DNA from 2 places in the Paenibacillus sp. ALJ109b genome. Region 2 is predicted to be linked to the other one. Evidence: riboswitches for the same ligand, from Rfam matches in the RefSeq annotation. Region 2 holds a riboswitch; the other holds the start of a gene.
The links. Region 2 has a riboswitch for cobalamin ahead of G3352_RS11595 (ABC transporter substrate-binding protein). Riboswitches for the same ligand answer to the same signal wherever they lie in the genome.

Region 1: another riboswitch for cobalamin. It lies ahead of metE (5-methyltetrahydropteroyltriglutamate--homocysteine S-methyltransferase); the one in region 2 lies ahead of G3352_RS11595 (ABC transporter substrate-binding protein).

The regions. Positions count from the first base shown of each region.
Region 1 is NZ_JAAIFP010000015.1:229,848-241,059, forward strand. Features, by position in the region: gene G3352_RS17015 (LacI family DNA-binding transcriptional regulator) at 1-10, shown strand, start outside; gene G3352_RS17020 (hybrid sensor histidine kinase/response regulator) at 60-1,700, opposite strand; gene G3352_RS17025 (anaerobic ribonucleoside triphosphate reductase) at 2,076-4,037, shown strand; gene nrdG (anaerobic ribonucleoside-triphosphate reductase activating protein) at 4,034-4,540, shown strand; cobalamin riboswitch at 4,799-4,996, shown strand; gene metE (5-methyltetrahydropteroyltriglutamate--homocysteine S-methyltransferase) at 5,217-7,556, shown strand; gene G3352_RS17040 (glycoside hydrolase family 3 C-terminal domain-containing protein) at 7,659-10,478, opposite strand; gene G3352_RS17045 (FAD-dependent oxidoreductase) at 10,859-11,212, shown strand, end outside.
Region 2 is NZ_JAAIFP010000008.1:408,612-419,823, forward strand. Features, by position in the region: gene lplA (lipoate--protein ligase) at 1-752, opposite strand, end outside; gene cobD (threonine-phosphate decarboxylase CobD) at 964-2,112, shown strand; gene G3352_RS11580 (adenosylcobinamide amidohydrolase) at 2,093-2,911, shown strand; gene cbiB (adenosylcobinamide-phosphate synthase CbiB) at 2,956-3,936, shown strand; gene G3352_RS11590 (histidine phosphatase family protein) at 3,927-4,574, shown strand; cobalamin riboswitch at 4,716-4,863, shown strand; gene G3352_RS11595 (ABC transporter substrate-binding protein) at 5,298-6,302, shown strand; gene G3352_RS11600 (FecCD family ABC transporter permease) at 6,299-7,345, shown strand; gene G3352_RS11605 (ABC transporter ATP-binding protein) at 7,342-8,163, shown strand; gene cobT (nicotinate-nucleotide--dimethylbenzimidazole phosphoribosyltransferase) at 8,211-9,341, shown strand; gene cobU (bifunctional adenosylcobinamide kinase/adenosylcobinamide-phosphate guanylyltransferase) at 9,338-9,898, shown strand; gene cobS (adenosylcobinamide-GDP ribazoletransferase) at 9,895-10,785, shown strand; gene G3352_RS11625 (cobyric acid synthase) at 10,858-11,212, shown strand, end outside.

The sequences.
Region 1 (11,212 bases), on a different contig from region 2:
AACAATATAAAGCGCACCCGTGACAGGTGCGCCTAGTTTAATTTTATTTTCTCATGTTCTTAATGCACAATGATGCTTAACGCATTCAACAAATCAGCCTGCTTCACCGGCTTGGTCAGGACCGCATCGAAGACTTCTGCTTCATGCGGATCGATATGCATGCCATACGGAATCAGCACTATGACCGGGGAATCTGTAACCAGGCGCTTCAACTTGTGTACAAAATCCACAGCACCGCCCTCCAGCAATCCCATATCCACAACGGCCACATCCGGCTTAAAGCCCTCCTGAATCCAGTCGTACGCTTCGGTCGTAACCGAGGTCATATGCACATCCATCTCCCATCTGCGCATCAGGGAAGAGGCCCCTTGCAGAATGTCAGGGTCCTTGGCAAGCAGCACCTTTTTGCCCTTAAGTCGATGCTGAATATTGGCAAGCTGAGGCAGTTCCCAATGTCTGCGGAGCGGCAGGCAGATCTCGAATTCTGTCTCCTTGTCTCCCATGCCATGCACCTGAATACGGCCGTTCATAAGGATGGCGAGGTTTTGGCTGACCGCCAGTCCGAGATTGGTTCCAACCAGCTTCTGTGTACTTATATTTCCGTCCAGATTGTTAATTGATCTAAGCTTATTGTCCGAAGACAACATGCGTCCGGTGTATTTCACTTGGAGTTGAAGGATACCCTCATCCTCTGCATCTCCACCATCTACGGTTGCTGTAATCAATACCGAACCTGTCCGTGTTGAATCTAGAGCATACTGAATGACATGGGCCAATAGTTGCCCGATCTTGATTTCATCCCCGACAAAAACCTGGGACACATTCAGATCAAGGTTCAATCCCAGCTCAATGTTCTTGCTCAGCGCCAGTCCCGCATAGAGATAAACGGTATTTTCAATCGTCGCTACCAGATCAAATGGATCATCATGTACGACCGTTTTGCCTGCATCATTGACGTTATTAAAACTCATCATGTTATTCAACAGGGAAAGCAGAATATTACCGCTGGTTTCAATCATATTCACATATTCTGTCTGCTCGTCCGACATATCCGGTGTACGCATCAGGTCGGTTAATCCCAGAATGCCGTTCAGGGGATTACGAATCTCGTGGCTCATCAGCGACAGCATCTGCGTCTTGGTCATCGCCTCAGACTCCGCACGTTCCTTCTCTGCCTGCAATTGCTCTTGTAATTGCTCCGAATCATTCAGCTTCTGTTCCTGAACTTGAAGCGTATCTTCCAGATCCACCACATACCCGAGAAAAACGGCCATGGCCTGCAGTGTTTTCATATCCGTTTCACTGATCACATAATCAGGATCATCCATCAGACAGATCGTACCGAACGTTTCCCCGGACCTCCGCATAATGGGAATCCCTACAAAGAAACGATTTCCCAGTCCGCTTGTTACGTCCATTGATTTCGTAAGAGGATGTTCACATGTATCCGTGATGATCAGACTGCTGCCCTTATCTCTTAATACCAGGCTGCAATATGAAGCTTCAAATGGAAGTTCACTACCTTTGGCGATCAACTCTTCCTCGCGGTTAAAAGCCTCGATAATAACATTGGTCACGCCATCATTCGTGGCAACGAAGATGGTGTTCACCTTTAAGATTCCGCTTAATACGTCAACAATATGGGACGCGGCTTCCTGTATATTTTCATAGAAGCCCCTTGTAATGCTTACCGTTCCCATGACTCACCCCTCTTGTCTTAGCTGCATTTCAAACCCGTATTCCACAGTATGATTCAATCGATTAACGAGGGTTCAATATTCCGAAACAGCTGTCACAAACTATTCATATATGAAGTTTTCTATCCTTTTTTTTCAAGCATCGTCAACTGAACTTGCACGGTAAATAGAAATTATACGCTTACCCTGAAGCTTTGAAAACCTCTATCATTCAGGGCTATAAATCATGACAGTCGACCAGCTTCTCCCATGTGATCATTATCACACCTAAATAACAATATATAGTTTATAAATGGATAAAGAAACTCTACATGTAGTGTTCAGTGAATGAACATTATCCCTATACAATTTCAATTTCATTATTTAGGAGGAACTGATATGAACATGCTTGAGTATGCCTCTCCACCGGCATCCGATCAGCTATCTGACCTGGGAAGACGAATTATTGGTGCTGAAGACGCCGATACGCTGAGGGAGAATGCCAATCTGAACGGAGACTCATTCAGCGGCAAGATGAGCAGGCTCGGTTCGGAGACCGCCAAGTGGCATGCTCTGCGTCATGTGCTGCCTAAGGAGCTCGCTCTAGCTGTGGAGAACGGGGATCTGTATGTACACGATCTGGATCAGTATGCCCTTGGAACGACCAACTGTATCTTTATTCCGTTCGACCGGCTGCTGGCCTCCGGATTCAATACCGGCAACGGTTCGGTTCGTACACCACAGACGATCATGTCTGCCATGGCACTGGTGGCTATTATTTTTCAATCCCAGCAGAACAGCCAGTACGGCGGTGTATCCGCCAATAAAATCGACTGGGATCTCGCACCTTATGTGAAGCGTTCGTTTCGTAAGCATTACCGGAAGGGACAACGGCTGTTCGAGGAGATTGCCTCAATTGAGGATGAGCAACTGCATCTGGATAGCGATGAAGCAAAGGAGAAGTGTCCTCGAGCCTTTGCCTTTGCCTATGAAGAAACGGAACTGGAGACCGAACAGGCTGCCGAATCCCTGATCCATAATCTGAACACCATGAGCAGTCGTGCTGGGGGACAAATTCCGTTCACTTCGCTGAACTACGGACTATGCATTTCAGCCGAAGGTCGACTCGTGTCCCGGTCGTTGCTGGAAGCGACCATTCGGGGACTGGGTAACGGAGAAACTCCCGTGTTTCCACAACATATTTTCCAGTGCAAGCAAGGAATTAACCAATCTGAGGGAGATCCGAATTATGATTTATTCCGACTTGCTGTGACCTGTTCCTCACGGCGCATGTATCCGAACTTTGTCAATGTGGATGCTTCCTTCAACCTGCCCTATTATCAACCGGAAGATCCCGATACGATCATTGCGACGATGGGATGCCGGACACGCACACTTGCTGATCGCTTCGGACGCAATCGTCAGAGCGGTAAAGGGAATCTGTCCTTTAACACCATCAATCTGGTCAAGCTCGGCATTCGATATGGGATCTGCCAGGGAGCAAGAGCCATCGCTGACCGGGCTGGCTTCTATACGGCGCTGGAATCGGTCATGCACAATGCTACGGATGGTCTGCTGCACCGGTATCGAATTCAGATGAACCAGCCTGCCAAAGCATCGGACTTCATGATGCGGGAAGGAGTATGGGAAGGCGGTGAACAATTGGCTCCAAATGAACCGGTGGCCGATCTGTTGAAACATGGTACGTTATCCCTTGGTTTTATCGGACTTGCTGAATGTATGACCGCTCTATATGGCCGTCACCATGGACAAGACCTCCATGTACATCGAGAAGCCTTGAATATCATTCGTACGATGAGAGAATTCTGTGACCGGATGAGTGAGCAGCACAACCTGAATATCACCTTGTTCGCTACGCCCGCTGAGGGCCTATCCGGCAAATTCACCAAGATCGATCGTGAGCGATACGGCAGCATCTCAGGGGTCAACGACAGGGAATACTACACCAATTCATTTCACATTCCGGTCTATCATACGCTTCCTGCCTATCGCAAGATTGAACTGGAAGCCCCCTTCCACTCACTATGTAATGCCGGAGCGATCTCATATGTCGAACTCGACGGGAATGTAAGGGCCAATACCGCCGCTTTCCAACGAATCGTTCAATACGCGCTGGCCCAGGACATTGGGTATTTCTCCATTAATCACCCGATTGACCGTTGTCCGTCCTGTGGCTATGAGGGCGTTATTGGAGATGTATGTCCCGGATGTGAGGCTCATGAAGACCATGTACATTTCCAGCGACTGCGCCGGGTTACGGGATATCTGACCGGTGACTATAAAGTGCGCTTCAATGGGGCGAAGCAGGCCGAAGTGAGAGACCGGGTGAAACACCGGTGAATCTGTATGGTTACATCCCGGAATCAGTGAACGAGGGGCCTGGCCTGCGTGCCGTGTTGTTCATCAGCGGATGCCGCCACGCTTGTCCGGGCTGTTTCAGCCCCGGCTCATGGAGCTTCCGTGCAGGCGAACCATTTACGGAGAAGGGTCAGCAGCAGATTTTGCATGAAGTGACCTCACACCCCTTGCTGGAAGGGGTAACGTTATGCGGAGGTGATCCTTTTTTCTCTGCAGCAGAATGCGCCTCCTGGGTTCGGCAGCTTCGGGCTGCTCGACCTGATCTGACTGTATGGGCATACACGGGGTTTGTATATGAGGAACTGATTACAGACCCGTCACGGGCGGAGTTATCCCGGCTATGCGACGTCATTATCGATGGGCCTTACATCGCAGCTGAGCGTGATGTGTCTCTTCCTTTTCGCGGCAGTCGTAATCAGCGCATCGTTAATGTGGGTGCAACAATGGCTGGCCAGACAATCGTTACCATGCAGTTAGATGCATAGTAACGATTTTTTATTTAGGGGAATCAAGCACATCTTGCGAGATAATTTGCTTCATTTTAAGGAGCCAAATCTACCAAGTAAATCAAGGATTAATAGAACAAAATTTTATTTCCGATCGGATTAGTAATATATGTTGCAAGCCCGTAGGTTATCGTCTATGATTGGTAGCATAAGAGCAAGTATACGACGATTGCATCATGATACAATCTATCATCTATGCTTGGTCGCCAATTTCATAGCCAGAGATGTGTACGCACATTTCTGCACACGGAAACAGGTGCCGACCGCGCTACATGCGTGGTCAGGCTTAAAAGGGAAGCACGGTGTAAGTCCGTCGCGGTCCCGCCACTGTATACGGGGAGTCTATGCATATAATCCACTGGTGCAACCACCGGGAAGGAATGCATATGGCCATGATCCGCAAGCCAGGAGACCTGCCTGTTTCGACAGCATCGCATGACCTACGGAAGATAGGGAGGTGTTAGAGCAGCCGCTACAACTACTTATAGCAGGTGTTCTTTCCCATTCTATCTTTGTGCACAGTCGTCATTCATGATGCCTGTTTCTCGGGGTATGGAATCGGAAGGAATGCCTTTTTTTGATGCCTTCAAAAGAAACACACCACAATAGCTTCAACTTGATGAGTTTACCTATTATAAATGAGGAGGAATTTTACATGTCGCAATCACAGCAACAAGTACTGACAGGCAACCTCGGTTATCCCCGCATCGGTGCGGGGCGCGAATGGAAAAAAGCACTGGAGTCCTTCTGGGCTGGCCGAATCGATGAATCCACGCTTTATCAGGAGCTGACCACGCTTCGGTTGCAGGATCTGAAGAAACAGCAGGCACAGCAGCTCGATCTGATTCCTGTGGGCGACTTCTCCTACTATGATCATATTCTTGACGTATCCGCGATGTTTGGCGTCGTTCCTGAGCGCTTTAACCATACAGGCGGACCGGTATCCGTATCTACTTATTACGCCATGGCCCGGGGTAATGATCAGGCAACGGCCTGTGAGATGACCAAGTGGCTGAACACCAACTATCACTACATCGTACCTGAGATTCATAATGATACTGCATTTGCATTGCTTGAAAATAAACCCCTTGCCGCCTATCGCGAAGCGAAGCAGGAGCTTGGGCTGGAAGGTAAACCGGTTGTCGTCGGCCCGTACTCATATGTACGGTTCGCCAAAGGCTATGACTCGGAACACTTTGCAGAGATCGTCACACGCCTCGTTCCCGTATACGCCCAGCTTCTGTCTGAGCTTCAAGCAGAAGGCGTACAGTGGGTACAGATCGACGAGCCTGCTCTAACGCTGGCTGTCTCTTTCGAAGATGAAGCCTTGCTGCAACAGGTGTATGCTGCCTTGGCACAAGCTGCACCGGAGTTGAAGCTGCTGCTTCAAACGTATTTCGAATCGGTGGAAGCTTATCCGGTCGTGACAGCTCTGCCTGTTGCCGGAATCGGCCTGGACCTGGTCCACGGCTATGAAGGCAACCTCGCCAGCCTGCGGGAGCATGGCTTCCCGCAGGATAAATGGTTGGGCGCCGGTGTCATCGACGGGCGCAACATCTGGCGCGCCGATCTCGCAGAGACGGCGAAGCTGCTGGAACAGGTGGCTGAATTCGCAGCCGAAGGCAAGTTGATCATTCAGCCTTCCTGCAGCCTGTTGCATGTACCGGTTACTGCCGCTCAGGAGAGCGCGCTTGATCCGGTACTGCGCAATGCCCTGGCCTTTGCCGACGAGAAGCTGGAGGAAATTGCGACGCTCGGCACGTTGTTGTCCGGCGGTGCGAAGCAGGCGGACCAAGCAGCGGCTTTGGCTGAAGCCAGCCGCCGCGCCCAGGCAAGCACCGAAGCGGTGCGCCTGCTGAGCGAGTCCGAATCACGGACACGCCTGAGTGGTGCGCCTGCAGGGGTGCACGCTGATGAGCAGCTGCTTCGTAACGCGTCATTCCAGGAGCGACGCGAATTGCAGCAGCAAAAATGGTCGCTCCCGCTGCTGCCAACAACAACTATTGGCAGCTTCCCGCAAACGGCTGATGTGCGCAAAGCACGTGCACTCTTCCGTAAAGGGGAGTGGAATGCGGAGCAATATGACGCTTATGTGCGTGAACAGATCCAGGAGTGGATTACCATCCAGGAGGAAATTGGTCTGGATGTGCTGGTACACGGTGAGTTCGAACGTACCGATATGGTCGAGTTTTTCGGTGAGAAGCTGACCGGATTTGCCTTCACAAAAAATGGCTGGGTACAGTCCTACGGCTCACGCTGCGTGAAGCCACCTGTAATCTACGGAGATGTGCTGTTCAATGAACCGATGACGGTGAAAGAAACGGCGTATGCCCAGACACTGACCAGCAAACCGGTGAAAGGCATGCTCACAGGTCCGGTAACGATCCTGAACTGGTCCTTTGTCCGCTCGGATATTCCACGCAGTGAAGTATCCTACCAGATTGCTCGCGCCATTCGGGACGAGGTTGAAGCGCTGGAGCAAGCAGGCATTGAGATGATTCAGGTCGATGAGCCAGCTCTGCGTGAAGGACTTCCACTCAAACGGAGCAAGTGGGATGAGTACCTGCAATGGGCCGTGGAATCCTTCCGTTTAGCTACTGCAACCGTAAAACCAACAACGCAGGTGCATACCCATATGTGCTACTGCGAGTTCGATGATATTATTGAAGCCATCAGCGACCTGGATGCAGATGTGATCTCGATCGAGACATCCCGTAGCCATGGGGAACTGGTAGGCAGCTTCGAGCAGAATACGTATGACAAAGGCATCGGACTCGGCGTATACGATATCCACAGTCCGCGTGTTCCAGGAAAGGACGAGATGTTGAATATGATTGAGCGTGCACTTCAAGTGCTGCCAGCAGATCTGTTCTGGGTGAACCCTGACTGCGGACTGAAAACACGTGGTAAAGCCGAAGTTGTAGATGCATTGAGCATCATGGTGGACGCTGCTCGTACAGCAAGAGAACGAGTAACCGCTGATTCCTCAATCTAAACGAAGCTTGTGATTGCAAATAAAAGCCTCCGAATTCCTTCGGAGGCTTTTTTCATTTACCATCATTCTATTTGTTTATCTTGATAGGTCTTTTTATCCGACTTAATGAATCTCGAAATGGCTGACACGTACTCCTGCGGACAACACAAGGTATACATCCTGTTGACCTGTTACGCCTTTCAGGTCCGCCTTAACCGTGGACCACTGCTGGGCCTCGCCTTGTGCCAGTTCCACGCGTCCTGCCAGTGTACCGTCAGGTGCGCCCAATCGAACTTCCAATACCGCATCTGCCTGCTCTGATGATACACGAGCTTCAAGCGCTGCTGCATTGCTGCCCAGATCTGCATCCTTGAAGGCAATCCATCCTTGTTCACCAACCACACGGACAGAAGTTCCGCCCTCTTTGCTCTCATCCAGATCCACACCGAAGTATGCATCGTAATTTTCGGCGCGAGTAGCCACACCCAGATTACGTGCAGGAATGGTCTCCCCTTGTACTGTCAGGTCAGCAACAAGCTGAACATCGGCAGAAGATTTGCCCACCATAATGGAATAGGTGCCGCTTTCGACCACATAACGATCACGGGTTACATCCCAGATCGCCAGTTCCTGAACTGGCAGTGTGAAGCTGACTTTTACTGTAGCTCCAGCTTCAATATGAAGACGACGGAAACCTTTTAACGTTTTGAGTGGACGTTTCACACGGGACTGCCCGGCACGCACATACAACTGCACAACCTCATCACTGGCGATCGTTCCTGTATTTGTCACATCCACATGCACAGTAATGATCTCTTCGACTCCAGCTTGGGCCGGGTTCAGCTCCAAATTACTGTATTTAAACGATGCATACGTTAATCCATGTCCGAATGGATACAGTACATCACCTTCAAAATACTGATACGTACGTCCGGATTGAATGATATCGTAGTCTCTGATATCAGTCAGCTGATCTGCGGATTGTACCCACGTCATATTCAGGCGGCCTGCTGGTGCATAATCGCCATATAATACGTCAGCTATAGCGTTCCCCAACTCTTGTCCTGCATGGGATGTATACAATACAGCCGGAATGTTCTCCTGCACCCAGTTGGACGTGAACGGGTAACTTCCCACGATAACTACAACGGTATTTGGATTCGCTGCATACACGGCTTCAACCAGACGCTGCTGGGATTCAGCCAGGTCCAGACTTGGGCGGTCGATCTCTTCTTTACCATTTACAAGCGGATTGTTGCCGACAAATACAATCGCCGTCTCCGCTTCCTTCGCGGCCGCTACTGATTCTTCCAATCCATTCACCACAATATCCTTTTTGAACGTTTCCGTAGCACCGAAAGATTTCAACTCTTCGGATACCGCAAACACATCGTTTCCACCATTGGGTGCCGTTACTGTTTTACCGTTCCAAGTCGTCAGCCCCACGCTTCCGTCTTGTTGTGGCAACAGATGGAATACTTCCTTCACAAACCAGCCATATACTTCATCCGCTGATGCCGTAACCGTTTCTTCATCCGTCGTCAGGTATTTCCCATTACTGTCTGCCTTCAGCGTGTAACTGCCAAAGCCCCAGTCACTAAGTGTAAATGTCTCCGCATTTCCCGAAGCAATGATGGATGATTTCTCATCTTCAGCCAATCCGACAGCCTTGCCGCTTGCGACGGAAGTCAATGTAATTCGGTCATTGCCATCCTTGAATGCAACCTTGTCGCTTCCTACTTTGCCGCTGATCGCTTCAAGCGGGGATACGCTATATGGCATAGTGCCTGCATACCAGTCACGATAGACCGTTCCGCCCAGTTGACCAATCACAGCCACTTTGCCGGATTTTGTTTTATCCAGCGGCAGTGTGCCTTTATCATTTTTGAGCAGTACCACTTGTTCTCTCGCTGCTCTCAGTGACAGGGCCTTCGCCTTCTCCGTCATCATTGCTTCTTCACCAATCGAAGCATATGGATTGCCCTCAGCCGGATCGAATTCACCCAGACGGAAACGCACACGGAACGTATTGAACAACGCCAGATCGATGTCTTCCATTGTGAGTGTGCCTTGCTCCAGCCCTTCACGCAGTGCCTGTTTCGACAGATCCGCATCATCGGTAATGCTGTCAATTCCGGCTTTGACGGACTCTACTGTTCCTGGTGTGTGGGAATCATAGTATTTATGATCGTTCTTGATCCCCATGACATCCCCTGCATCACTTACGATGAAGCCATCCATGCCCCATTCGCCCTTCACAATCTCGTTTACAAACGGATGCAGCAATGCTGGTGTACCATTAATAGAGTTGTACGCGGTCATCATTGACTGCGCGCCGCCCTCTTTGAACGGTTTCTCGAACGCCTTCAGATAATATTCACGCATGTTGCGCGGATCAATGCTCGATGAACCACTGCCACGGTCCACTTCATTATTGTTTGCAAGGAAATGCTTCAATGTGGCAATCGCCTTGTAATACTTCGGATGATCGCCCTGAATTCCCTTAACCAAGGCCGTTGTCAGCTCAGCAGTCAGTTCCGGGTCTTCACCATAAGCCTCTTCGTTCCGACCCCAACGTGGATCACGCTCCATATCAACCGTAGGTGCCCACAAAGTCAGACCGTTTACTGCTGGATTGCGTTTGTAAAATACACGTGCCTCGTCTCCGATCACGGAGCCGATCTCTTTCATTAGGTCCGCATCCCAGGTACACGCCAGCCCTACTGGCTGCGGGAAGGAAGTCGCTTCGCCAAGCCAGGCCAGACCATGGGCTGCTTCTGTTCCGTGTTTATATGCTGCGATACCCAAGCGTTCTACTGGGGGTTGGTATTGCAGCATCGATTCGATTTTCTCATCTTCCGACAGACGGGAAACGAGGTCCTTTACACGTGTATCAAGCTCGAGCGTTGTATCCTGGAAAGGATATTTCGTTTGGTTGGTCATGATATGGAATCTCCTTTAGTAATTCATTGATTTATTTAGAATGATAGCGGATTCATAATTGGTAAATTAATACGATGTATTCTTGATGTATCCAACCTCACAATTCGAAGATTTAACCTTTTAGAACAAGCACTTTACAAGCCATCGTTAACTCTTCTTTTTATTTACTAAAACGGTTTCGGTAAATCTATCATATAGCATGTTTAGCAAAAAAAACAGGGGTGCTTCACAGGAAAATGTGAACTTTCCTCAGGAAAGTATGCGGACAATCGTTTTATTCTGGTACAGGATGGTAATCATGGATAGGAGTAAAGATATGACGTACTTATTGAGCTAGGCATAGTCCTTAATGAAAAAGAATATTGAAGGAGGAAAATCGAGTGAGTGACCATCAACAGCACCCCACGGGTTTGCCTTCCATTCCGGAATCGCTGTGGAGAGCAACAAACCCATTCAATGAATATCCGAAACTGACAGAAGATACAACCGCTGATGTAGCCATTATTGGTGCAGGAATTGCAGGCATTACAACAGCCTATTTGCTGGCCCAGAAGGGCATGCGTGTGGTTGTGCTTGAAGCCGGAAAAGTACTGGATGGCACAACAGGCCATACAACGGCCAAGGTATCGGCACAGCATGGCGTGATATTTGATGAATTGCTTCATCATTTTGGAGAAGAACAGGCCCACATGTATTATGAAGGCAATGCAACAGCTGCCAAGTGGATGCGCGAT
Region 2 (11,212 bases):
TTCACATTGCTTTCTGGAGAAAGCCCGTAGTTCCAGTCCCAATTGTTATAACGTTCAGCAGAGATTTCGTTGATCTTGTCCCAGTCTTTCTCTGTGAGTTCATATTGAGGAACATCTTGTGGCTCCAAACGGAAAATGTGACGCAGCAGCTCGTCCCGGAATTGTTCAATGGTCAGATTGCTGTCAATCAGATCACGAATATTGGCAACACGGCTGCGTACGGATTTGGTGCTCTTGGACTTGAACTTCTCCGGATTAACGTTGAGTGAAGCCTGGACGTGGTCGAGGTTCAGGTTAAACATCAATGTGCCGTGACTGAACATGCGGCCACGCGTAGAGAATTGGGCATTGCCCGAAATTTTCTTCTCTCCCACTTGCAGATCGTTACGTCCCGTCAGTTCGGCATTAACGCCAAGCTCTTGCAGGGCTTCCACCACAGGCTGCGTGAATTTGCGGAAGTTATGGAAGGATTGTCCGTCATCCTTGGTAATAAAGCTGAAATTGAGGTTGCCCAGATCGTGATAAACGGCTCCGCCTCCCGAAAGACGACGTACGACTTGAACACCGTTATCTTGAACATACTCAATGTTGATCTCTTCAATGGTATTCTGGTGTTTTCCGATAATAATGGACGGGCGGTTGATGTAAAACAGCAAGTAACTGTCATCCATCGGCAGATGCTTCAGAATGTATTCCTCGATGGCGAGGTTTACAGAAGGATCTGTAATGCCCTGGTTATCAACAAACAGCATGGTCATTCCTCCATTAATGTATGTGAGGGATGCATATCCCTTATGTAGTGATGCTTTACGGAATCGAAATTCCTTCTCTATTGTAAACGAATTGTCGAAAGGACACAAAGAAATTGAAGCCGCAAAGGGCTTGAATAGTCAAATCAGGATTGACCCCTGCCTGCCACGACATCCATAATAAAAAGGACATGCAGAAAGGATGACGGACAGGATGACCGGTTTAATTGAAGTTTTCGGACATGGCGGTGATGTGGAGACGGCCGCGGCACGTTTTGGAGGGAATCCTGCGGATTTCCTCGATTTTAGCGCAAACATTAATCCTCTGGGTCCACCTCGGGAAGTGCTGGAGGCTCTGGAGCAAGGATTGCATATGGTACTTCGTTACCCCGATCCGGGCCATCGGGCGTTCAAAATGTTGCTTAGTGTCCGACTGGGTTTTACCCCAGATCATATATCTGTGGGTAACGGGGCGGCGGAAAGTATGGCTCTAATCTTACTTGGACTCGCGCCTCGTAGAGTAGGTACGGTAGAGCCCGGTTTTTCAGAGTACAGTGCATTATCCAGACAATTTGGAGCAGAAGTCCACCATGTTCAAGGACGGGAAGAGCTGGAATGGCGAGCAGAACCGGAAGATATTGAGAAGCTGATGGAGCGGGTGGACCTGCTTTTCCTTGGACAGCCCAACAACCCCAATGGGGTACAGTATCCGGTGGACGTTCTGCAACGGCTTGCTCGTAATGCAGAGACAACAGGCACGATATTGGTTGTCGATGAGGCATTTATCGATTTTATTCCTGAATCACAACGGCAATCGCTTGCATCCAGCTTGAAAGAGTATCCACAAGTGATCATCATTCGTTCGATGACCAAGTTTTATGCGATTCCAGGCCTGCGTCTGGGTTATGCGATGGGTCGTCCCGAACTGATTCGTGCCATGACAGAGAAACAGGTCACCTGGAGCGTGAATGGGCTTGCACTGATTGCAGGAGAAGCCTGTCTGCGCAGTGGGGGCAATTTTGAACAGGAGACATTGGCACTGGTGTCACACGAGCGAAAGAGATTAACGGAAGGTCTGGAAGCTTTGGGATGTAAGGTGACACGAGGGGAAGCCAACTTTATATTGGCAGCTCTTCCAAAGCCGTGGACAGCGACATCCATGCAGGCTGCTCTCGGTGAACGGGGAATACTGATCCGAAGCTGCGCGATGTATCCAGGACTTGGGGAACGACATGTACGATTTGCGGTCAAGGACGCGGAGGCTAACGGACGTTTACTGGAAACAATGGGAAATGTTATTACGCCTAATCCGACAACCGGATTAGAGGCAGGGGGACAAAGCGATGGCACTGCCATTCTATAATTACTACTCCCATGTACAAAAGGACCAAAATGAATACAGATCTTCTGTATGGCCGGGATTATACGTCTCCGCACATGAGCGGCATATTAAAGCGTTCAGTCCTTCTGCTGTAACAGCACTTTCCAGTGCCGTGTATGGGGGCGGCATGATTGAACTGGATCGTATCTTCAACATCTATGTCGACAGACATTATCGCTGTGACGATCCACCTCGTGATATTGCTGATCTGTTGAGTGAATGGCAGGAGCAGCGGGATCAATGTGCCGGTCTTCTGACTGCGGTTCGATTGGAGCACACAGCGATCCAGGAATATGAAAGCGATGAGTTCGGATTACTTTGCTGCACTACAGCAGGGGTATCCAATGCTGCACGGGCAGGTTCTGCAAGAACCGTGTTCGATGCTGCGGGGAATGAGATGAGCAATGGGACGGTGCCCCAGAAAATTGGGAAGGTTTTGGCTTCGACCTATACTCCCGGTACGATCAATATCATGTTGTGGATGAATGGGCGTATGACTGCCGGAGCGATGGTGAATGCCATTCAGACTGCGGTAGAGGCGAAGGCCGCTGCGTTAGCTGATTTCGGTGTGGCGGATCCAGAGAATGGTCTAACCGCAACCGGAACAACAACGGATGCCATCGTACTCGCGGTAAGCCAGGCTGGAGTAAATAAACCGCTCATCAGTTACGCCGGGACGGCTACGGTCATGGGTGCAGCAATCGGCAGGCTGGTGTATGACACGATAACGGAAAGCCTGCAAGCTGCGCAGGAGTGGAAAGAGAGGAATTACAAGCAATGACATCTCTGCTGCATCAATGGGCTTCCTGGCCGATCTGGACGGGAATGGCTGGAGCCTGGGTTATTATAGGAGCATACATATTGGATCGTTGCATCGGTGATCCGCGCTGGATTCCCCATCCGGTGATTGGCATGGGAAAGGCTATCTCTGCACTGGAGCGAGCGATAAGGACGCGGGTGCACTCAAACCGTGCACTCAAAAGAGCTGGCGTTTTATTTCCTATTTTGATTGCAGGCGGTTCTTTTGCACTGACTTGGGGATTAATCTATGTGCTGGGTCTTATTCATCCCGCTGTTGCGGTTGTGGCAGAAGTGGTGCTAATAGCAACAACCATTGCCTCGAAAGGTTTGAAGGATGCAGGTATGGAAGTTTACCACCATCTGAGTCAACAGGACTGGCCTGCGGCGAGACGTTCACTTGGTATGATAGTAGGGCGTGATACGGCTCATCTGGATGAACCGGAGATTGTGCGGGGAACGGTGGAGACTGTGGCGGAGAATATCGTGGATGCTATCGTCTCTCCACTGTTCTATGCCCTGATTGGTGGTGCACCACTTGCCATGGCCTATCGGGCGGTGAATACACTGGATTCCATGGTAGGTTATAAAAATGAAAAATATCTGCATCTCGGTTGGGCGTCTGCCCGTCTGGATGATTGGGCCAATTGGATTCCCGCGCGGCTTACCGCTTTGCTGTTGATTATGGGAGCTTGGTTCATGAAGCTGGATGCCAGAGGGGCTGCACGCATGGTGTCCCGGGATGCACGACTTCACCCAAGCCCAAATAGCGGTTTCCCCGAGTCGGCGGTGGCCGGAGCGCTGGGCATAAGACTTGGCGGGCATAACGTATATCACGGAGTAGCTTCATTTCGCGCATATATGGGCGAGCCGTCAAGACGGATGGAAGCAGAAGATATTGTACGAACAACACGGCTTATGTTCTGGTCGGCAGGTTCTTTTGTTTTAGTATGTTGGTTGGTCACCTTAGGGATATGGTCTGCTGGAGGTGCACTGTTATGGAGATAGAAGCTGGACCTAGTGGCATGCAAAGTCGTGAGCTTATTTTGATACGTCATGGTACAACGGCGTGGAACTTGGAAAAAAGGTATCTTGGGCATTCCGACATCGGACTGTTGCCTGAAGCAGAGCAGGAGCTATCTTCGCTGCGTGAGCAATTCAGCAATATCACATGCGACGCCCTATATTGCAGTGATCTGCTGCGTTGTCAGCAGACACTTGCACACATTGCATCACCCCAAACAGGACAGGCCAAGCTTGATCCCCGACTAAGGGAGATTGACTTTGGTCAGTGGGAGGGGTTGACCTACGATCAGCTTAAGGACAATCCAAAGTACCGAGACTGGATCGATGCGCCCCAGGAGGTAACGCCACCGAGTGGCGAGCCTTGGACAGCATTTGCTGCGCGGATTGATTCATTTATGAAAGAGAGTCTGATGTCCTTTTCACCAATACTTCACTCTCGCAGCATAAATGTGCCAAAAGTAGCCGTGATTACGCATGGTGGTGTTATTCGTTATATGGTGTCACGTCTCATTCCGAATCAAGATTTCTGGGATACGCAGGTGGTACCAGGACAAGCGATAAAGATCCGGCTGGATGGCGATGGGGACAGCTGGGTTGGAACCAGATTGACTTTTCCGTAAATCGGGTTGTAAGGATGTACAATATAACCTATAATCACAACAGAAGTGTGACTTAGCAAGTGCATCATCGGATGGAGGCTCAACAAGCTCTACCAAGGAATGCTCACTTGAATGGTTAAACAATATTAGCGACCATGGGTCCCGTAGCAATGTTTCATGGGTTCATATGAGGCCATGAACGGCAAACGGGTGAAATAGGGAAGCCGGTGTAAATCCGGCACGGTCCCGCCACTGTAAATCAGGATGAATTCCTGTAAGTCAGGTTACCTGCCCTGGACGTATAAACCGGTGTTCCTTCGAGGAAAGGACAGCGTTTCGGGCAGTTCTCTTTGCATATACAGCGCCAAGCTGACCATGCACAGATCGCCACATGCGAGACGTCATCCCTGATCCTGACCCAAGGATTGGGGATTTTATTTTTTCATATAAGATGAACCGAATATTACACGAGAACGAAGAGTGCAGAACCAATCTGAAGAAGCGTATGCGTTCGCCTAAAAGCTTTCTGAAAGAAAGCTGCATCGGAAGCATATGCTTATCACCGGATTTTCCCCTTTTCAAAAAGGGGATCAAAAAAATCTGGGGATAACAGCGATCGGAAGATGGTACTGCAATCGTAGTGGCCTAGTGTAAAGTTTTATTGGATCAACTTATATAGGAACACAAATTCAAGCGGAATTGGGACAGGAGCACTACTCACTAGAATGGATAGAGAAGGGGAGAATGAACACAATGAATTTCAAGACATGGAAAGGCGTAGCGTCACTGCTAAGCGCAGCGATGCTGGCACTGACGTTGGCCGGATGTGGTACAACAACAACGAACGAGGGTACAGGAACCTCGCAACCTGCACAGGAGCAATCCCAGGAACAGGCGCAGACAGATCTCAAAACACAATACCCACTCACGGTTACAGATGCTACGGGTGAATCATTTACCTTTGATAAAGCACCAGCCAAAATCGTATCTGTATCTCCAGCTGAAACGGAATCCCTGTTCGCACTCGGATTGGACGAGCAGATCGTAGGGGTATCCGACTATGACGATTATCCGGAAGCAGCAACAAAGAAACCAAAAATGGGCGGCATAACAAAGCCTAATGAAGAGTCGATCATTGCGGCTGAAGCAGATATCGTATTTACAGGTATCTCGATGAGCGAAGAGTCGGTGAAGAAACTGCGCGATCTGGGCATTACCATTTTCAAAACAGATCCTAAATCAGTGGATGATGTGATGAACAACATTGAAACATTTGGTAAAATCACGGATCATCAGGAAAAAGCACAGGAGATCATCACCCAAATGAAACAGGATGTGGCTGATGTAACTGAAGCTGTGAAGGCAGTTAAACCAGAAGAGAAGAAAAAAGTATATGTTGAGTTCTCCCCAGGTTGGACTGTGGGTAAAGGCGAATTCATGGATGAATTGATCACACTTGCCGGAGGAAACAACGTAGCTTCCGACTTGACTGGCTGGAACCAGATTAATGAAGAGAACATTATTGCTTCCAATCCGGACGTCATTCTGTTTGCGAACGATGTTATTGACGAAAATTCCAAAACATTGGATCAAATTATCAAAGCACGTAGTGGATGGGATCAAATCACGGCTGTGAAAAACGATGCAGTCATCGGTCTGGATGCCAACCTGTTGAGCCGTCCGGGACCACGGGTAACCCAAGGTCTGAAAGAAGTAGCCAAAGCGATCTACCCTGATCTGTTCAAATGAGTAAAAAGCTGGCAGTGTACGGAACGGCCGGAATTGTGCTGCTTGTGTTAACCGTGCTCATCTGCACGGGCATCGGTTCGGTTGCCCTGCCTGTCCGGGACATTGCGGGCATCTTGCTTCATCGCATTCCCTGGCTGGGCGACTGGATTGTTCCTGACTGGAATACAGCAGCAGAACAGATTATATGGAAGGTCAGATTCCCACGTGTACTGCTTGCCGTGCTTGTAGGTGCATCGCTGGCGATTGCCGGAACTGGATTCCAGGGGGTTCTTCGTAACCCTCTGGCTGATCCGTTTACCCTGGGCGTATCGTCCGGTGCATCGGTAGGTGCGGCTTTTCTGATTTTTTTCGGATTGCAGTATGCACTGATTGGGATCTGGACTCTGCCACTGGTCGCGTTTCTGACGGGAGTAATAACATTGTGGTTTGTGCTGGCCCTCGCTCGTGAGGGACGCAAAATACCGACACACAGCCTCATTCTGGCTGGTGTGGTCATGCAAAGTTTCCTGGGAGCAGTAGTCTCCTTCCTGTCGACCATGTCGAAGCAGACAATTAATGAAATTATATACTGGACGATGGGAAGTCTGGCACTGCGTGGGTGGTCGTATACGGCCATCCTTTTCCCGTATTTTGTACTGGGGCTGATTTTCCTCTGGAGCCGTGCGCGTTCGTTGAATGTGCTTGCTTTGGGGGAACGACAGGCTGCGCATATCGGGGTTAAGGTGGATGGATTGAAACTGTCGGTGTTAGCGGTGGGTACGCTGCTTACCGCAGGCGCTGTCTCCGTATCCGGCGTGATTGGCTTCGTCGGCTTGGTCATTCCGCATATTCTTCGGCTCATCGTCGGACCTGATTATCGCTTGCTGGTGCCTTTGTCAGCGATTGGGGGAGCCATCTTCATGGTCTGGGCAGATACGATTGCACGCTCATTGCTGGCCCCAACCGAAATTCCGCTGGGTGTAGTTACGGCTTTTGTTGGAGCGCCATTTTTTGCGTATTTGCTACACCGGAACAAAAAGCTGCGGAAGGGGATGATGCCATGAGTACATTCATGAAAACAGACCTTACCAAGAGTCGGCCGATGATAGAAGTCAAAGAAGCTGGTAAAATGTATGGTAACCATCGGGCTCTGCATGCGGTGGACTGGAAAGTCACAGAGGGTGAATGGTGGGGCGTTGTTGGTCCAAACGGCAGTGGAAAATCGACTCTGCTTCAGCTACTTGCCGGAACCGAACAGCCGAACGATGGCAGCATACAGATTGATGGACGCGACATTTCATCATACACCCGTAAAGATCTGTCGCGCATGATTGCTGTCTTGCAGCAGGATGGACTGCCGGCCATCTCTTATCCCGTAAGGGATGTTGTCGAGATGGGACGTTACCCTTACCAGAACTGGCTTGGCAAAGAACCGTCGGATGGAGCAGCGGTAGTTGATAAGGTGTTAGAGGAGTTGGGTCTGAGTGACATGGCCGAACGACCTTTGGATGCACTGAGTGGCGGGCAACGGCAGCGGGTTGCGCTTGCCAAAGTCATGGCTCAGGAACCCAGGCTATTATTGCTGGACGAGCCAACCACCTTTCTCGATATCAAATATCAATTGCAATTCATGGAGTTATTATCAGCGTGGCGTCAAAAAAATCATATTACGATTGTGGCGGTGCTGCATGATCTGAATCTGGCCGCGCAATTTTGCGATCATATTCTGGCGCTGCGTGACGGGACTTGTGTAGGCAGTGGCACACCCCATTCGTTGATGACGGAAGAGAACATCCGGGAGATCTTCCGGGTGAGCCCGGCCATGGTGAATCATCCCGACAATGGATTGCCACAGCTTTTGCTAAGACGAGAGAAGAAATGAATGAAGCGGGGGAGACCCCATATTTTGATAAAGGAAGTGCTGGCTGTATGAATAATGAACAGGTGTTGGAACAGTTAATTGGTCGGATCGTGGGTCCACATGAGGCAGTTGCGGCTGAGGCTTCCGCGCATGTGGATGCATTGACGAAGCCTCCCGGCAGTCTGGGCAAGCTTGAACAGCTAGTTATTCGTCTGGCGGGAATCACCGGTGAGGCTCGGCCTTGCTTTGATCAAAGAGCTGTCATCGTTATGGCTGCGGATCATGGGGTGGTTGAAGAAGGGATTAGCGCTTTTCCTGCTGAAGTAACGCCGCAGATGGTCCTTAATTTCCTAGCAGGGGGAGCGGCTGTCAATGTGCTTGCGCGCCACGCTGGAGCTCATGTGATCTGTGTGGATATCGGCGTGAATGCGGATCTGGATCATCCAGACCTGGTCTCCCGCAAAGTCCGCAAAGGAACAGCTAACATGGCGAAGGGTGCTGCAATGACCCGGGGCGAAGCGATTCAGGCCATTCTTGCAGGAGCTGAAGTGGTCTCCACCGAGGTTGCGAAGGGAACGCAGTTGTTTGTGACCGGAGAGATGGGGATCGGGAATACAACTGCTAGCGCTGCGGTGATGTGTGCATTAACCGGAACAGCACCTGCTTCAGCGGTTGGCCGGGGAACAGGCGTAGATGATGTCGGTTTGCAGCGTAAAGCCGCAGTAGTCAGCCAAGCCCTCAGCGTGAATGCTCCGAATGCAGACGATGCACTCGATGTACTGTGCAAAGTGGGCGGACTGGAGATTGCCGGACTGACAGGCGTGATTCTCGCTGCTGCTGCAAACGGATGCCCGGTTGTCGTAGATGGATTTATCTCCACCGCTGCCGCGTTGATTGCGAGTCATCTTGCTCCGCTCAGCATAGAATACATGATTGCTTCCCACACATCGCATGAAAGTGGGCATGCAGCGTTGCTGCGTGAGCTGGGTCTGAAGCCCATGCTGGATCTGGACATGCGACTGGGTGAAGGTACAGGAGGCGTGCTTAGTCTTCACCTGATTGATGCGTCATGCCGCATTCTGAATGAGATGGCGACATTTGCAAGTGCGGGTGTATCTGGTGGCACGAACGAGACTCAACCTACGGAGTCTTCATCAGCTTCTGCTGATTCCTCTGTACAAGGAGAGGTATCCTCATGAGTGTACTCGTGACAGGCGGGGCGCGAAGTGGCAAAAGTTCGTTTGCCGAGCGTCTCTGTATGCAGCGATCCTCTGAGGCTTGGTATGTCGCTACGGCTCAAGCTTATGATGACGAGATGCGCGAGCGTATACGCCTGCATCAGAGCCAGCGGGATGAAGCAGGATATCTATGGCATACGGTGGAGGAACCGCTGGCATTGCCTGAGTTAATTACACAAATGGGAGAGTCCCATACAGGTACGTCTGCACCGACCGTTCTGGTAGATTGTCTGACACTTTGGCTCAGCAATGTGCTGTTAGCGCATGAACATGAACCGGTGCAGGTGCTGTACGATCATATGGACGCGCTGGTAGCGGCCATCCAGTCGTACCCGGGTCTGCTCGTGCTTGTCACCAATGAAGTAGGGGACGGTATTGTGCCGGAGTATGCGCTGGGCAGAAGATATCGGGATCTGGCGGGCATTCTCAATCAGCGGATTGCCGCGATTTGCCGCGAAGTGTTTCTGGTGACAGTGGGCATTGCGATTGAGCTGAAAAGCAGGGAGTATCGTTTATGAGTAAAGGCAATCTTGAACAAAAACATGCGGCTGCGGCCGCTTTTCAATTTCTGTCCCGTTTCCCGGTAAAAATGCAGCTTGATTTCGCCCCGCCATTATTGCGGGAGAGTGTAGTGTATTACCCGCTGGTTGGTGCGATCATCGGATTATGCGTCTGGCTGGGCGGAGCCCTGATGGGTGCACTGCTTCCATCGTTTCCGGTAGCGGTGTTAACCTTGACGTTATGGGTATGGCTAACCGGAGGCCTTCATCTGGATGGTTGGATGGATACGGCAGATGGGCTGCTTAGTTATCGAACCCGTGAGCGAATGCTGGAGATTATGAAAGACAGCCGCGTCGGGGCCATGGGTGTGATCGCCTGTGTCCTGCTGTTGATGATGAAAGCGTCATTGATTGCTGACTTTATCGCACGTGGTAACTGGGCCTATGGAGCTTTGCTTATCCTGCCGATGATCTGGAGCCGCTGGTTCATGGTATATGCCATGGCGGCCTGGCCGAATGCCCGCAAGGACGATGGACTCGCTGTCCTGTTCAAGGGATTGGGTGAACGGAGGGAAGTCCAGCGTGCACGCAGTTCCGCGGTTGGGCTAACCATTCTGGCAGGTGTGATCACATGGGCAGCGGTATGGATCTTCCAGCCGGAAACATCCATGTTCCAGGTGCTGGCGACGGAGAATGGATTGGGGACGTTACCATGGTGGCTATATCCCGTTGCAGCGATCATTGTGGTGCCACTGGCTGGTTATGTGATTGGCAAATTCGTTGCCGGGCGTATCAGCGAAAGGCTGGGTGGACTTACAGGGGACACATATGGAGCCATGAATGAGCTGCTTGAGGCCGCACTGCTAACGGTACTTAGTCTGTTACAGGGATTCTTTTTGATATAACGCGGAGAGTGGAGGTGAGGGAACGTGGAAGATACTTCTGCACAAACGTCCGAACAAACGGCAGCAGTATTAATGCTGCAAGGGACGGCATCGGATGTGGGGAAAAGTGTAATTACGACGGCCTTATGCCGAATATTCAAGCAGGATGGCTTCAGGCCGGCTCCGTTCAAATCACAGAACATGGCACTGAATTCTTACGTCACGGAAGACGGCAAGGAAATCGGAAGAGCCCAGGGAGCGCAAGCCGAGGCATGCGGCATTGAAGCGACAACGGATATGAATCCAATCCTGATCAAGCCGGTTCGGGATATGCATTCCCAGATTGTTGTGCACGGTGTGCCTCTTACTCAGATGAGTGCATGGGACTACCGGCAGCATTTCCTGCCCCAAGCCAAACAAACGGTCATGGATGCACTGAATCGGTTGC